3 regions of the Cronobacter sakazakii genome follow, and region 2 is predicted to be linked to each of the others. Evidence: predicted binding sites of a transcription regulator. Region 2 holds the regulator's gene; each other region holds the start of a gene.

Region 1 (5,202 bases), 640 kb from region 2:
CGAGCTGAAAAAAGCGCAAGAGAGCTACTGGGCGGGCAAAAGCACCCGTGAAGAATTACTGGCGGTGGGCCGCGAACTGCGCGCCCGCCACTGGGAACAACAAAAAGCGGCGGGCATCGATCTGCTGCCGGTCGGCGATTTCGCCTGGTACGATCATGTGCTCACCACCAGTCTGCTGCTCGGCAACGTTCCGGCGCGCCACCAAAATGCGGACGGCACGGTGGATATCGACACGCTGTTCCGCATCGGTCGTGGCCGCGCGCCGACCGGCGAACCTGCCGCCGCCGCTGAAATGACCAAATGGTTTAACACCAACTATCACTACATGGTGCCGGAATTCACCAAAGGCCAGCAGTTCAGCCTCACCTGGACGCAGCTGCTCGATGAAGTCGACGAAGCGCTGGCGCTTGGTCACCATGTTAAACCGGTACTGCTCGGGCCCGTCACTTACCTGTGGCTTGGCAAAGTGAAGGGTGAACAATTTGACCGTCTTTCTCTGCTTAACGACATTCTGCCGGTCTACCAGCAGGTGATCGCCGAGCTTGCGAAACGTGGCATTCAGTGGGTGCAAATCGATGAACCGGCGCTGGTGCTGGAGCTGCCGCAGGCGTGGCTGGACGCGTTTAAACCGGCCTACGAGGCGCTGAAAGGCCAGACCAAACTGCTGCTCACCACCTATTTTGAAGGCGTGACCGATAATCTCGATACCATCACCGCGCTGCCGGTGCAGGGGCTGCATGTCGATCTGGTTCACGGCCATGACGATGTCAACGAACTGCATCGCCGCCTGCCGCAGGAGTGGTTACTCTCCGCAGGCGTTATCAATGGCCGCAACGTCTGGCGCGCCGATCTCACCGAGAAATACGCGCAACTGAAAGCGATCGCCAGCCAGCGTGAACTGTGGGTGGGCTCGTCCTGCTCGCTGCTGCACAGCCCTATCGACCTGAGCGTCGAAACGCGTCTGGATGCGGAAGTGAAAAGCTGGTTCGCCTTTGCGCTGCAAAAATGCGAAGAGCTGGCGCTGCTGCGCGATGCGCTGAACAGCGGCGACACAACAAAAATCGAGCAGTGGAGCGCGCCGATTCAGGCCCGTAAACACTCGGCCCGCGTACATAACCCGGCGGTGGAACAGCGCCTTAAGGCCATTACGCCGCAGGACAGCCAGCGCGCCCATGCGTACCCGGTACGCGCCGAAGCGCAGCGCGCCCGCTTTAACCTGCCAGCCTGGCCGACCACCACCATCGGCTCGTTCCCGCAGACGACCGAAATTCGCGGCCTGCGCCTGGATTTCAAAAAGGGCAATCTCGATGCGGCGAACTACCGCACCGGTATCGCCGAACACATTAAGCAGGCTATTGCCGAACAGGAGCGCCTGGGTCTCGATGTGCTGGTGCACGGCGAAGCCGAGCGTAACGACATGGTGGAGTATTTCGGCGAGCACCTTGATGGCTTTGTCTTTACCCAGAACGGCTGGGTGCAGAGCTACGGCTCCCGCTGCGTGAAGCCGCCGGTGGTTATCGGCGACATCAGCCGCCCTGCGCCGATCACCGTCGAGTGGGCGAAGTACGCGCAGTCGCTGACCGACAAACCGGTGAAAGGCATGCTGACCGGCCCGGTGACTATTCTCTGCTGGTCGTTCCCGCGTGAGGATGTCTCGCGCGAAACCATCGCCAAACAGATTGCGCTGGCGCTGCGTGACGAAGTGGCGGATCTCGAAGCCGCGGGCATCGGCATTATTCAGATTGACGAACCGGCGCTGCGTGAAGGGTTGCCGCTCAAGCGCAGCGACTGGGACGCGTATCTCGCCTGGGGCGTGGAGGCGTTCCGCCTGAACGCGGCGGTCGCGAAGGATGACACGCAGATCCACACTCATATGTGCTATTGCGAGTTCAACGACATCATGGATTCTATCGCCGCGCTGGATGCGGACGTGATCACCATCGAAACGTCACGTTCAGATATGGAGCTGCTGGAGTCGTTTGAGGAGTTTGAATACCCGAATGAAATCGGGCCGGGCGTATATGATATCCACTCGCCGAACGTGCCGGATGTAGCGTGGATTGAAGCGCTGCTGAAGAAAGCCGCGCAGCGCATTCCGCAGGAGCGTTTGTGGGTGAACCCGGATTGCGGCCTGAAAACCCGCGGCTGGCCGGAGACCCGCGCGGCGCTCGCCAACATGGTGAAAGCGGCGCAGAACCTGCGTCAGGCGTAACGGTTTTGTGATGGCGGGTGCGCGACGCTTACCCGCCCTACGATAAGGCCAGTTATGCGTTGCGTAGGGTGGGTCATTCGTAGGGTGGGTAAGCGCAGCGCACCCACCGCAACCCGGAAAAAAGGCATGGTGTGGTTTATGGTTTTGTAGGGTGGGTAAGCGCAGCGCACCCACCGCAAACCGAAAAACGGTATGGTGTGGTTTGTGGTTTTGTAGGGTGGGTAAGCGTAGCGCACCCACCGCAGTCCGCAGAAAACGGTGTGATGCGGTTTGTGATTTTGTAGGGTGGGTAAGCGCAGCGCACCCACCGCGCCACCAAAAAACGCCCGGTTTCCCGGGCGTTTTTTTATCCTTTCTTACTGCCGTAGGTTTTGAACCACCCCAACATGCGCTCCCAGCCATCCTTTGCCGACGCCTCGTGATAACTCGGGCGATAATCGGCGTTAAACGCATGGCCCGCATCCGGGTAAACAATGATTTCAGCTTTCGCATTGGCGGCGCGCAGCGCCTGACGCATGGTCTCCACGCTCTCAAGCGAAATACCCGTATCCTGCGCGCCGTAAAGCCCCAGCACTGGCGCGGTCAGATCGGTGGCGACATCCACCGGGTGCTTCGGCGAGTTTAACGTTTTGTCGCCCAGCAGCTTGCCATACCACGCCACGGCGGCTTTCAGTTGCGGATTATGCGCGGCGTACAGCCACGCGATACGCCCGCCCCAGCAAAAACCGGTCAGCATCAGACGATGCGCGTCGCCGCCGTTGCGTGACGCCCAGCTTGCCACATGATCCAGATCCGCCAGCACCTGCGCGTCCGGCACTTTCGACACCAGATTGCTCAACAGCGACGAAATATCGTCATACTCATTCGGATCGCCCTGACGGAAATAGAGTTCCGGCGCCACCGCCAGATACCCTTCCAGCGCCAGGCGACGGCATATATCGCGAATATGTTCATGTACGCCGAAAATCTCCTGTACCACAATCACCACCGGCAGCGGGCCATCAGCAGCGCGCGGGCGGGCGTGGTAAGCAGGCATATTTTCGCCCTGCGTGGGAATCGAGGTTTCGCCCGCGATAATGGCATCCTGCGGCGTATGCACTACCGTTGAAGCGACAGGTGAAACTGCAGCGGCAAAGCCCGCCGGATGGTCAGTGTTGTTGGTCATGGCATTCTCCGTACCCGTTATTGTTTTAGCGCATCCCTAACTATAGCCTGCGTGTGGCGGGAGTGGAGGTGGCAAAAGCAGGCATTCGGCGCGCGGGATTTCCATTCATGCGCTCTATATGTGACCATAATCACGAAATTATGGAAAATTAATGCAACTCCTTTCTTTTGAAGTGAATCCGGTCACGAAAAACGCCGGAAAGGTTCTGTAAAGTACCGTTTTGCTTCTCCTGACAAACCGACCCACAGAGGAGTCACCTATGTCTGATGTTTTTCACCTCGGCCTTAAAAAAAGCGATCTTCAGGGCGCAGAATTAGCGATTGTCCCGGGCGACCCGGAGCGAGTGGAAAAGATCGCCGCGCTGATGGATAAGCCGGTCAAACTGGCCTCCCACCGTGAATTCACCTCCTGGCGCGCTGAGCTTGATGGCAAAGCGGTCATCATCTGCTCAACCGGTATCGGCGGCCCGTCAACGTCTATTGCGGTAGAAGAGCTGGCGCAGCTTGGCATTCGTACTTTCCTGCGCGTAGGCACCACTGGCGCTATCCAGCCGCACATCAACGTCGGCGACGTGCTGGTAACGACCGCCTCCGTACGCCTTGACGGTGCCAGCCTGCACTTCGCGCCGATGGAATACCCGGCCGTTGCCGATTTCGCCTGTACCACCGCACTGGTGGAAGCGGCCAAAGCGGTCGGCGCGACCACGCACATCGGCGTGACCGCCTCTTCCGACACCTTCTACCCAGGCCAGGAGCGCTACGACACCTTCTCTGGCCGCGTGGTCAGCCGCTTTAACGGCTCCATGAAAGAGTGGCAGGCGATGGGCGTGATGAACTATGAAATGGAATCGGCCACGCTGCTGACCATGTGCTCAAGCCAGGGGCTGCGCGCGGGCATGGTGGCGGGCGTTATCGTCAACCGCACCCAGCAAGAGATCCCGAACGCGGAAACCATGAAACAAACCGAAAGCCACGCGGTGAAAATCGTGGTGGAGGCGGCGCGCCGCCTTCTCTGATAGCTTCCTTTCAGGCCGGCGCTCCGCCGGCCTTTTTGCGTAATGTCTCGCAGGATTGACGATCCTTACAGAAAAACGCTTTTCGTCTGGAATTATGTACAGCACAATCCCCTCTGGCGTGATGAGCAGTTCAGGCAGGAGGCGTGGTGGAAATCTCATATCTGGTGTTAGCCGTGGTTGCGCTGGCAGGCGTTGTGGTGGGCTGGCTGATGTCAGGCCTGCGAACCGCCCAGCAAAAAGCGGATCTGCTGGCGCAGCAGCGCGATATTTATGGCGAGCTCAGCGCGGCCCGCGAGGCGCTGGCGCATAACCAGCACTGGCGCGATGAGTGCGATCTGCTCAATAACGAACTGCGCAACCTGCGGGAGATCAACAGCTCGCTGGAGTCCGATCTGCGCGAAGTCACCACGCGCCTGGAGGCCACCCAGGTCCATGCCGAAGAAAAACTGCGCCAGATGATGAGCAGCGAACAGCGCCTGAGCGAACAGTTTGAAAACCTCGCTAACCGTATCTTTGAGCAGAGCCGTCGTCAGGTCGATGAGCAAAATCGCCAGAGCCTGAACGGCCTGCTTTCTCCGCTACGCGAGCAGCTCGACGGCTTTCGCCGACAGGTGCAGGAAAGCTTCGGCCAGGAGGCACGCGAGCGCCATACGCTGGCTCATGAAATCCGTAACCTCCAGCAACTGAATGCGCAAATGGCGCAGGAAGCCATCAACCTGACGCGCGCGTTAAAAGGCGACAACAAGGCTCAGGGCAACTGGGGCGAAGTGGTCCTCGCGCGCGTACTGGAAGCCTCGGGCCTGCGCGAAG
Region 2 (5,202 bases):
TCCGTCTACCATCAGTTGCGGCTGCATCATTTTCGCCCCCCGGTTAATTAGTTTATGTCCTTGCGACACATTTAATATTGTCCAAGAGACACTAATAAGCAAGCGAAATTTTCGCCGCACTGGCTAAAAAATAGCATGTCACTGAAAATTAAAACATTACAGGTTTGCTTTGTCCCGGCGTTCAGGGCTGTTAAACTTGTCTCTGAGACAATTAAACGGAGCGGCGCATGACCACTGAAGCGGAATATCTGGAAACTTATGACCCTGCGCGGTTCCCTTCCCCGCTGGTGACCGTCGACAGCGTGCTGTTCACCCTGCACGATCAGGCGCTCTGCGTGCTGCTGGTACAGCGCGCCCGTCAGCCGCAGCAGGGCCGCTGGGCGCTGCCCGGCGGGTTTATCGATATGCAGAAAGATGATTCCACCCACGCGACGGCGCTGCGTAAGCTGACCGAAAAAACCGGCGTGCGCCCGTCCTGGCTTGAGCAACTGGAGACGTTTTCCGGCCCGGATCGCGATCCGCGCGGCTGGAGCCTCACCGCCGCCTGGTTTGCGCTTATCGCCTGGGTCGACTGCCAGCCGCATATCGCCTCCGTCAGCGATGCGCAGTGGGTGCCGGTGGCGGAGCTTGACGCTATCGAGCTGGCGTTCGATCACCAGACGATTATCGAGGCCGCGCTGCGCCGCCTGCGCCAGAAAACGATGTATTCGCTCCTGCCGGTCTACTGTCTGCCGGAGTGTTTTACGCTGAGCCAGCTTCAGGAGGCGACGGAGATTATTCTCGGCCAGCCCATCCAGCGTAAAAGCCTGATCCGGCGCTTTGAGGCGTCCGGCATGTTTGAAGAGACCGGCGAGAGCGTCGCCACCGGCGCGCGTAAGGCCAGGCTCTGGCGACGCAAGCCGGATGCCGATATTCACCTGTTCTCGCGCAATTTACTGGCCGAATGATCCGCACCAAAGCATCAACAAAATGAATCACAACCGGTATAGTAATTAGCGAACTAATAAAAGACATCAGCTATGGCCGACATTACTCCCGCAGAACTTCCTGCACTGAACACCGATTCCTCACACTTTCAGCCAATGCCGGGAGTCAGCAATCCACATCTGCAAACCATGCTGCCGCGCGTGCTGCGCCGCCGTTTGCAGTTTGAGCCGCACTGGCAGCGTCTGGATCTGCCGGACGGCGATTTTGTTGACCTGGCGTTTAGCGAAAACCCAGACCAGGCGCGTCATAAACCGCGTCTGGTGGTGTTTCACGGTCTGGAAGGCAGCCTGCACAGTCCTTACGCCCACGGCCTTATCCATGCGGCGAAAGCGCGTGGCTGGCTCGGCGTGGTGATGCACTTTCGCGGCTGTAGCGGCGTGCCAAACAAACTGGGGCGCATCTATCATTCGGGCGAAACCGAAGACGGCACCTTTTTCCTGCGCTGGCTGGATGAGCGCTACGGCACCGTGCCGACAGCGGCGGTGGGCTATTCGCTCGGCGGCAATATGCTCGGCTGCCTGATGGCGGAGATTGACGCCAGCTTCCCGCTGACGGCAGGCGTGATTGTGTCCGCGCCGTTTATGCTCGAACACTGCTGCAACCATATGGAAAAAGGCTTTTCACGCTTTTATCAGTTCTATCTGCTGAACCTGCTGAAAGCCAACGCCACCCGCAAGCTGAAGGCCTGGCCCGGCACGCTGCCGATTGAACTCGCCCAGCTTAAGCGCCTGCGCCGCATCCGCGATTTCGATGATTTGATTACGTCGAAAATTCACGGCTTTAGCGATGCCGTCGATTACTATCGCCAGTGCAGCGCGATGCCGCGTCTCGCCAGCATCACCCGGCCGACGCTGATTATCCACGCCAAAGACGACCCGTTTATGGATCATCACGTGATCCCCGACACCACCACGCTGCCTGCTAATATTGAATATCAACTGACAGAGCATGGCGGTCACGTGGGCTTTGTCGGCGGCACGCTGCGTCAGCCCAAAATGTGGCTGGAACAGCGCATTCCTGACTGGTTAACCCCGTATCTGGACCGATAAATGATTATTCCCTGGCAAGAGATCGCGCCCGACACCCTGGAGCGCCTGATTGAAGCCTTCGTCTTGCGCGAAGGCACCGATTATGGTGAACATGAACGCTCGCTTGAGCAAAAGGTCGCCGACGTGCGGCGTCAGTTGCAAAGTGGCGAAGCCGTTCTGGTGTGGTCTGAGCTGCACGAAACGGTCAATATCATGCCGCGTTCGCAGTTTCGCGGTTAACGTTGCCAGGCGGAGCCTTGCCCCGCCGCTTCAGGGAGTTGTCTCGCTATGTCTGCCAAACATCCGGTTATCGCCGTCACAGGCTCCAGCGGCGCGGGAACCACCACCACCAGCCTCGCGTTTCGTAAAATTTTCGCCCAGCTGAATCTCCGTGCCGCCGAAGTGGAAGGCGACAGCTTTCACCGCTACACGCGCCCGGAAATGGACATGGCTATTCGTAAAGCGCGCGATCTTGGCCGCCATATCAGTTACTTCGGCCCGGAGGCGAACGATTTCGGCCTGCTGGAGCAAACCTTTGTGGAGTACGGGCTGACCGGCAAAGGACAGTCGCGTAAATATCTGCACACCTATGACGAAGCGGTGCCGTGGAACCAGGTGCCCGGCACGTTTACGCCGTGGCAGCCGCTGCCGGAGCCGACAGACGTGCTGTTTTACGAAGGGCTGCACGGTGGCGTGGTGACGCCGCAGCATGACGTGGCGAAGCATGTCGATTTACTCGTAGGCGTGGTGCCTATCGTCAACCTGGAGTGGATACAGAAGCTCATCCGCGATACCAGCGAGCGCGGCCACTCGCGCGAGGCGGTGATGGATTCCGTGGTGCGCTCGATGGAAGATTACATTAACTACATCACGCCGCAGTTCTCACGCACCCATATTAACTTCCAGCGCGTGCCGACGGTGGACACCTCCAATCCGTTCGCCGCGAAAGGCATTCCGTCGCTTGATGAAAGCTTCGTGGTCATTCACTTCCGCAATCTGGATAACATCGATTATCCGTGGCTTTTGGCGATGCTGCAGGGCTCGTTTATCTCACATATCAATACGCTGGTGGTGCCGGGCGGGAAGATGGGGCTCGCGATGGAACTTATTATGCTGCCGCTGGTGCAGCGGCTGATGGAAGGAAAACAGATAGCGTGACGGCGATGCCCGGTGGCGCTGCGCCTGCCGGGCCGTCCGTCATCTCATGACGCTTCAATCACTTCATACGAATGGGTGATGTTGACCCCTTTACCGAGCATCAGCGCCACTGAGCAATACTTCTCTGCCGACAGATCCACCGCGCGCGACACTGCCGCGTCTTTCAGGGCTTTGCCTGTCACCACAAAATGCAGATTGATATGCGTAAACAGACGCGGCGCTTCTTCGCGACGCTCTGACGTCAGCTTCACTTCGCAGTCGGTCACGTCGTGACGGCCTTTTTGCAGAATAGAGACAACATCAATCGCGCTGCAGCCACCTGCGGCCATCAAAACCATTTCCATCGGGCTCGGCGCTTTGTCGCCAGAGTTGCCGTCCATCAGGATCTGATGCCCGGAGGCGGACTCGCCCAGGAAGGTTAACCCTTCCACCCATTTCACTCGTGCATGCATGTTAATCACTCCAGGCTATTCATTTTTCTGACAGATTACGCGCGCGCGACGTCAGAGGCAATGGAAGGGCGACCTGCGTCAAGCTGAAACGAGACAACAGGAGACACCTGAGAAAAGCTATGCTAAAACAGTCTGGATGCAGCGGCGATACATTGATGTTACGCATGTATGCAGAGGAGAAGATAATTTATCGGCTGCGACGTCCACGGACAGCCAACTTCCCAGGACTCGGGAAGATGATGAATGCAAAGCCAGACAGGGGTTACGCGCCCTGTCTTTGGAGCCAGTTTAAAACAGAGGATAACCGCGCATGGTGCTTGGCAAACCGCAAACAGACCCGACTCTTGAATGGTTCTTGTCACATTGCCACATTCATAAGTATCCATCTAAGAGCACGCTGATTCACCAGGGTGAAAAAGCGGAGACGCTGTATTACATCGTTAAAGGCTCAGTGGCAGTGCTGATCAAAGATGAAGAGGGCAAGGAGATGATCCTCTCGTACCTGAATCAGGGTGACTTCATCGGCGAACTGGGTTTGTTCGAGGAAGGTCAGGAGCGCAGCGCCTGGGTTCGCGCTAAAACTGCCTGTGAAGTGGCTGAAATCTCCTACAAAAAATTCCGTCAGCTGATCCAGGTTAACCCGGATATTCTGATGCGTCTTTCCTCGCAGATGGCTCGCCGCCTGCAAGTTACCTCTGAGAAAGTGGGCAACCTCGCCTTCCTCGACGTGACTGGCCGCATCGCGCAGACCCTTCTGAACCTGGCGAAACAGCCGGACGCGATGACCCATCCTGACGGGATGCAGATCAAAATCACGCGTCAGGAAATCGGCCAGATCGTCGGCTGCTCCCGCGAAACCGTTGGCCGCATTCTGAAAATGCTCGAAGATCAAAACCTGATCTCCGCCCACGGGAAAACCATCGTGGTTTACGGAACCCGCTAAAAAATCAAAAAACGGCGTGTCGCTTCGGTAACACGCCGTTTTTGTATCTATACTTCTCCCCTATGTGGCGTCGTCTTATCTATCACCCTGAAATTAATTACGCTTTACGGCAAACGCTCATCTTAAGCCTGCCGGTGGCGGTCGGGTTGATGCTGGGCCATCTTCAACAAGGGTTACTGTTTTCACTCGTTCCCGCCTGCTGCAACATTGCCGGTCTCGATACCCCGCACAAACGCTTTTTTAAACGCTTGATCATCGGCGCATCGCTGTTTGCGCTGAGCAGCCTGGCGGTGCAGCTGTTGCTGCTGCAGTCTGTGCCGCTGCCGCTCATTCTGCTGATGCTGGCGCTGCTGCTTGGCGTGACGGCGGAAATCAGCCCGCTGCATGCGCGTCTGTTGCCCGCCTCGCTCATCGCGGCGATCTTTACGTTAAGCCTCGCCGGCAATATGCCCATCTGGCAGCCTATGCTGCTCTATGTGCTCGGCACGCTCTGGTATGGCGCGTTTAACGGTTTCTGGTTCTGGCTGTGGCGCGAGCAGCCGCTGCGTGAATCGTTAAGCATGATTTATAAAAGCCTCGCCGACTACTGCGAAGCCAAATACAGCCTGCTGACGCGCCACACCGAGCCGGAACA
Region 3 (5,202 bases), 520 kb from region 2:
ATCGCGAGGATCATACCGATGATGCCCGCGGAGAAGTTGTTCACCAGCATTTCAAAGCCGGATTTGATTTTGCCGTCGACCGAGGCGTCGAATTTCTTGATGCAGAAGCCGCCGAGCGGGCCTGCGATCATCGCGCCCAGGAACATCGGGATGTCCGCGCCGACGATAACGCCCATGGTGGTAATCGCGCCCACCACGCCGCCACGCTCGCCGCCAACCAGCTTACCGCCGGTATAACCGATAAGCAGCGGCAGCAGGTAGCTGATCATCGGGCCGACCAGCTTCGCCAGCGTCTCGTTTGGCCACCATCCTGTGGGAATAAATAACGCGGTGATAATACCCCAGGCGATAAACGCGCCGATGTTAGGCATTACCATATTGCTGAGAAAGCGACCAAAGCTTTGCACTTTGATCTTGATATCGGATGACATAGAACACCCCTTCTTATGTTTACGCGCAGGCTTGCGGCCCGAGGTTTATTGTTAACGTGGCGGCAGAGGTAGCCGGACCCATGCTCTGATGACGCGAAATCTGGCACTGAATCGCGATGGTGTCCAGACAGGCACTTTAAGTGTGATCGCGATCACGCGATGTCGGGGTGATCGGGGTAAAGTTGCGTGATTTGAATCACAAAAAAGACGTGTAAAAAAAAGACAATGCGCAAAATGTCGCCATAAACGCCCCTTAAATGTGAATAAAGTCACACTTTCTTTCGGCATGTTTGTTATTGGTTTGTGATGTTAATCACAAAATATTTCCCAGGAATAATCCGAACAGGCGGCGTACATTTTTTACTCATACTCACAAGGCGAGTCTGTAAGAAAGTTACAGCCGGACAATGACAGAAAAAGGCGGCGGTAAAGCACAGCTCGCTGTACGTTTTAGCGCGCCGTCGCGCCTCCTTTTGGCGTATCCTGACCCATACTTACCCTTACCCTGGCGATAACGTAAAAGGACCCGGCATGAAACTTATCGGTAGTTACACCAGCCCGTTTGTACGCAAAATCTCCGTCATGTTGCTCGAAAAAGGCATCGTGTTTGAGTTCGTGAATGAATCGCCCTATGCCGAACAGAACGGCATGGCGCAGTACAACCCGCTCGGGAAAGTGCCGGCGCTGGTGACCGACGAGGGCGAAACCTGGTTTGATTCGCCCATCATCGCGCAGTATATCGAGCTGCTGGACGCGCAACCGGCGCTGGTGCCGCAAGAACCGCGCGCCGCGCTAAAAGTGCGCCAGCTGGAGGCGCTCGCCGACGGCATTATGGACGCGGCGCTGGTCTCGGTGCGCGAGCAGGCGCGCCCGCCTGAGCAGCAGTCGGAAAATGAGCTGCTGCGCCAGCGGGAGAAAATCAACCGCGGCCTCGATGCGCTGGAAGGGTATGTGGCTGACGGCACGCTAAAGGCTGAGGAACTGACGCTTGCCACCATCGCCACCGCCTGCGCCATCGGCTATCTCAATTTCCGTCGCGTGGCGCCGGGCTGGTGCGCGCAGCGTCCGCATCTGGTGAAACTGGTGGAAGCGCTCTTTGCCCGCGACAGCTTCGCGCGTACCGAGCCGCCCAGCGCCTGAGCGGGCGTGAACCGCCCTTTATTGCGCTGACCGGGCGCGGGGACTGAACTGCCCCGCGTTTCCTGCTAAATTATCGCCACGTTTTATCCAGGTTTATGCACGCCATGACGACCGATTCCCGTCTGCTTTACAGTCAGCTTCCCGCCACCGACCGCCTGCTGCGCGACAGCGCGTTCCAGCCGTTGCTGGACACCTACGGCCATACCCGCGTGGTCAACACCCTTCGCGCGATGCAGGAGGCGGCGCGGCTCGCCATTCGCGAACGCCAGGCGCTGCCCTCATGGTGCGACGACTGGGCCGCGGCGGCGGCCGGGCGGCTGGCGCGCGGTTCGCAAAGCGCGCTGCGCCCGGTCTTTAACCTTACCGGCACGGTGCTGCACACCAATCTTGGCCGCGCGTTGCAGGCGGAAGAAGCGGTTGAGGCGGTCGCCCGCGCCATGCGCTCGCCCGTGACGCTGGAGTATGACGCCGAAGGCGGCGAGCGCGGTCACCGCGACCGCGCGCTGGCGGAGCTACTCTGTGAACTTACCGGCGCGGAAGACGCCTGTATCGTTAATAACAACGCGGCGGCGGTGTTGCTGATGCTGGCGGCGCTGGGCGCAGGCAAAGAGGTGATTGTGTCGCGCGGCGAGCTGGTAGAGATTGGCGGCGCGTTTCGTATCCCGGATGTGATGCGCCAGGCGGGCTGTCAGCTGGTGGAAGTGGGCACGACCAACCGCACACACCTGCGCGATTATCTCGATGCGGTCGGCGAGCAGACCGCGCTGCTAATGAAAGTGCACACCAGCAATTACCAGATTGAAGGCTTTACCAAAGCCGTGGACGCCGCCGAGCTGGCGCAGGCGTCGACGCTGCCGGTGATTGTCGATCTCGGCAGCGGTTCGCTTATCGATCTCAGTCAGTATGGGCTGCCAAAAGAGCCGATGCCGCAGGAGGCGCTCGCCGCCGGGGCGAGTCTCGTGAGCTTTTCCGGCGATAAACTGCCGGGCGGGCCGCAGGCGGGGATTATCGTCGGGAAAAAAGCGCTTATCGCGGCGCTTCAGAAACACCCGCTCAAGCGCGCCCTGCGCGCCGATAAAATGACGCTGGCGGCGCTCGACGCCACATTGCGCCTTTATCTGCACCCGGAAAAACTCGCACAACGGCTGCCGACGCTGCGGCTGCTGACGCGCCAGGCGTCTGACATTAACGAACAGGCGCAGCGCCTGCGTCCGGCGCTGGAGACCCGCTACGGCGATGAATTTCAGATAGACGTGATGCCCTGCCTGTCGCAGATTGGCAGCGGTTCGCTGCCGGTCGACCGGCTTCCGGGTGCGGCGCTCACCTTCACCCCGCGCGACGGGCGCGGCAGCCGCCTGGAGGCGCTCGCCGCCCGCTGGCGTCGCCTGCCGGTGCCGGTTATCGGGCGCGTGGGCGACGGGCGGTTATGGCTCGATTTACGCTGCCTTGAAGATGAGGCAGGACTGATGGAGATGTTGTTGCAATGATTATCGCCACCGCCGGGCACGTGGACCACGGCAAAACCACGCTGCTTGAGGCGCTTACCGGCATTAACGCCGACCGTCTGCCGGAAGAGAAAAAGCGCGGCATGACTATCGATCTCGGTTACGCCTACTGGCCGCAGCCGGACGGGCGCGTCATCGGTTTTATCGACGTGCCGGGCCATGAAAAATTCCTCGCTAATATGCTGGCGGGCGTGGGCGGCATCGATCATGCGCTGCTGATGGTGGCGTGCGATGACGGCGTGATGGCCCAGACGCGTGAGCATCTGGCGATTTTGCAACTGACCGGCCAGCCGACGCTCACCGTGGCGCTCACCAAAGCCGACCGGGTGGATGACGCGCGCCTCGCGCAGGTGAAAGCGCAGGTGATGGCCACATTGAACGACTACGGCTGGCACGACGCCACGCTGTTCGTCACGGCGGCCACCGAAGGCGTGGGCGTTGAGGCGCTGCGCGACCATTTGCGCCAGTTGCCTGAGCGCACGCACCCTGCCGGGCAGCGCTTTCGCCTGGCGGTCGATCGCGCGTTTACCGTCAAGGGCGCGGGCCTGGTGGTTACCGGCACGGCGCTTTCCGGCGAGGTGAATGTTGGCGATACGCTCTACCTGACCGGCGCGAATACGCCGATGCGCGTGCGCGGCCTGCATGCGCAGAATCAGCCGACGGAACGCGCATTCGCCGGTCAGCGCATCGCGCTGAATATTAGCGGCGACGCGCAGAAAGCCGATATCCGGCGCGGCGACTGGCTGCTCAGCGAAGCGCCGCCGCAGGCCGCAGAGCGGGTTATCGTCACGCTCGACCGCCATGCGCCGCTGCAACAGTGGCAGCCGCTGCATATTCACCATGCGGCAAGCCACGTCACCGGGCGCGTTTCGTTACTGGAAGATGATCTGGCGGAGCTGGTATTCGACACGCCGCTGTTCCTGGCCGATAACGATCAGCTGGTGCTGCGCGACATTAGCGCGCGTCAGACGCTGGCAGGCGCGCGCGTCGTCACGCTGGAAACCCCGCGGCGCGGCAAACGCCAGCCGGAGTTCCTCGCGTTTCTCAACGAACTGGCGAGTGCCAGAACCGACGCCGACGCGCTGCGGCTCGATGCCTCGCGCGGCGCGGTCGCGCTGGCGACATTCGGCTGGGCGCGCCAGCTCACTGCGGCATCGCTCGACGCGCTGGCGGGCAGTGGGGACTATCTCCAGGCGAACGGTTATCTGTTAAGCAGCGCGCTCGCGGCGCGCTGGCAGGAGAAACTGCTCGCCACGCTCGCCCGCTACCATGAAACGCACAGCGAAGAGCCCGGCCCCGGCCGCGAAAGGCTGCGTCGCATGGCGCTCCCTTCCGAGCCGGAACCGCTGGTGCTGGCGCTGATCGAGAGGATGCGGCGCGACGGGCAGCTCGAGAGCCGCGAAGGCTGGCTGCATCTGCCGGGCCATAAGGCCGGTTTCAGTGAGGCTCAGCAGGCGCTGTGGGAGAAAATCCAGGGACTGTTTGGCGACGAGCCGTGGTGGGTGCGCGATCTGGCGCGCGAAGCGGGCGAAGAAGAACAGGCGATGCGCCAGCTATTGCGGCTCGCCGCGCAGCAGGGCTTTATCACAGCGATCGTCAAAGATCGCTACTACCGTCACGATCGCATTGTGGCGTTCGCCGATCTGATCCGCACGCTCGATCGCGAAAAAGGCGCGACCGTCGCTGCCGATTTCCGCGACAGCCTGAACGTGGGCCGTAAACTGGCGATTCAGATTCTGGAATATTTCGACCGCATCGGCTTTACCCGCCGTCGCGGTAATGAACATCTGTTGCGTGACAGCGCGCTGTTTAATTCCGCACTGTAAAAAATAACGAAATGGGGGAATGTATATTTATGAAATATATATTCCCCGCTCTTTAATCACTCCATGAATAATTACGAGAAATTCCGCTAACTGTTTTATTTTATGGTGCTTTCTGGCAACCAATTCGTCGTAATTCGCGGCAACTCGCTTTTTTCACTCTGCCATGCGGTGTATTTTCGAAAGCTCATTTCATTCATTAAGGATAATGAGTATGACCGCGTCTGTTTTTTATATTCCCTCCATTAATATGATTGGCATGAATAGTCTCGATGAAGCGCTGAAAATGGCCAGCGAATATGG

Evidence for each region. Region 2 encodes CRP, which controls carbon source genes, mostly activating them, when cyclic AMP is high. Its sites were predicted from a motif close to ATGTGANNNNNNTCACAT; they were not measured.
Region 1: a site for CRP is predicted at 3,496-3,513, ahead of udp (uridine phosphorylase). Genes of this name have one in related genera too.
Region 3: a site for CRP is predicted at 733-750, ahead of CSK29544_RS03920 (glutathione S-transferase). Genes of this name have one in related genera too.

The regions. Positions count from the first base shown of each region.
Region 1 is NZ_CP011047.1:719,732-724,933, reverse strand. It holds gene metE (5-methyltetrahydropteroyltriglutamate--homocysteine S-methyltransferase) at 1-2,212, shown strand, start outside; gene CSK29544_RS03405 (dienelactone hydrolase family protein) at 2,559-3,377, opposite strand; gene udp (uridine phosphorylase) at 3,637-4,392, shown strand; gene rmuC (DNA recombination protein RmuC) at 4,539-5,202, shown strand, end outside.
Region 2 is NZ_CP011047.1:1,357,106-1,362,307, reverse strand. It holds gene prs (ribose-phosphate diphosphokinase) at 1-30, opposite strand, end outside; gene CSK29544_RS06295 (NUDIX hydrolase) at 228-947, shown strand; gene CSK29544_RS06290 (hydrolase) at 1,020-2,036, shown strand; gene CSK29544_RS06285 (YheU family protein) at 2,037-2,255, shown strand; gene CSK29544_RS06280 (phosphoribulokinase) at 2,304-3,173, shown strand; gene CSK29544_RS06275 (OsmC family protein) at 3,218-3,625, opposite strand; gene crp (cAMP-activated global transcriptional regulator CRP) at 3,936-4,568, shown strand; gene CSK29544_RS06265 (YccS/YhfK family putative transporter) at 4,631-5,202, shown strand, end outside.
Region 3 is NZ_CP011047.1:839,802-845,003, forward strand. It holds gene CSK29544_RS03915 (PTS mannitol transporter subunit IICBA) at 1-431, opposite strand, end outside; gene CSK29544_RS03920 (glutathione S-transferase) at 963-1,571, shown strand; gene selA (L-seryl-tRNA(Sec) selenium transferase) at 1,676-3,058, shown strand; gene selB (selenocysteine-specific translation elongation factor) at 3,055-4,902, shown strand; gene yiaY (L-threonine dehydrogenase) at 5,114-5,202, shown strand, end outside.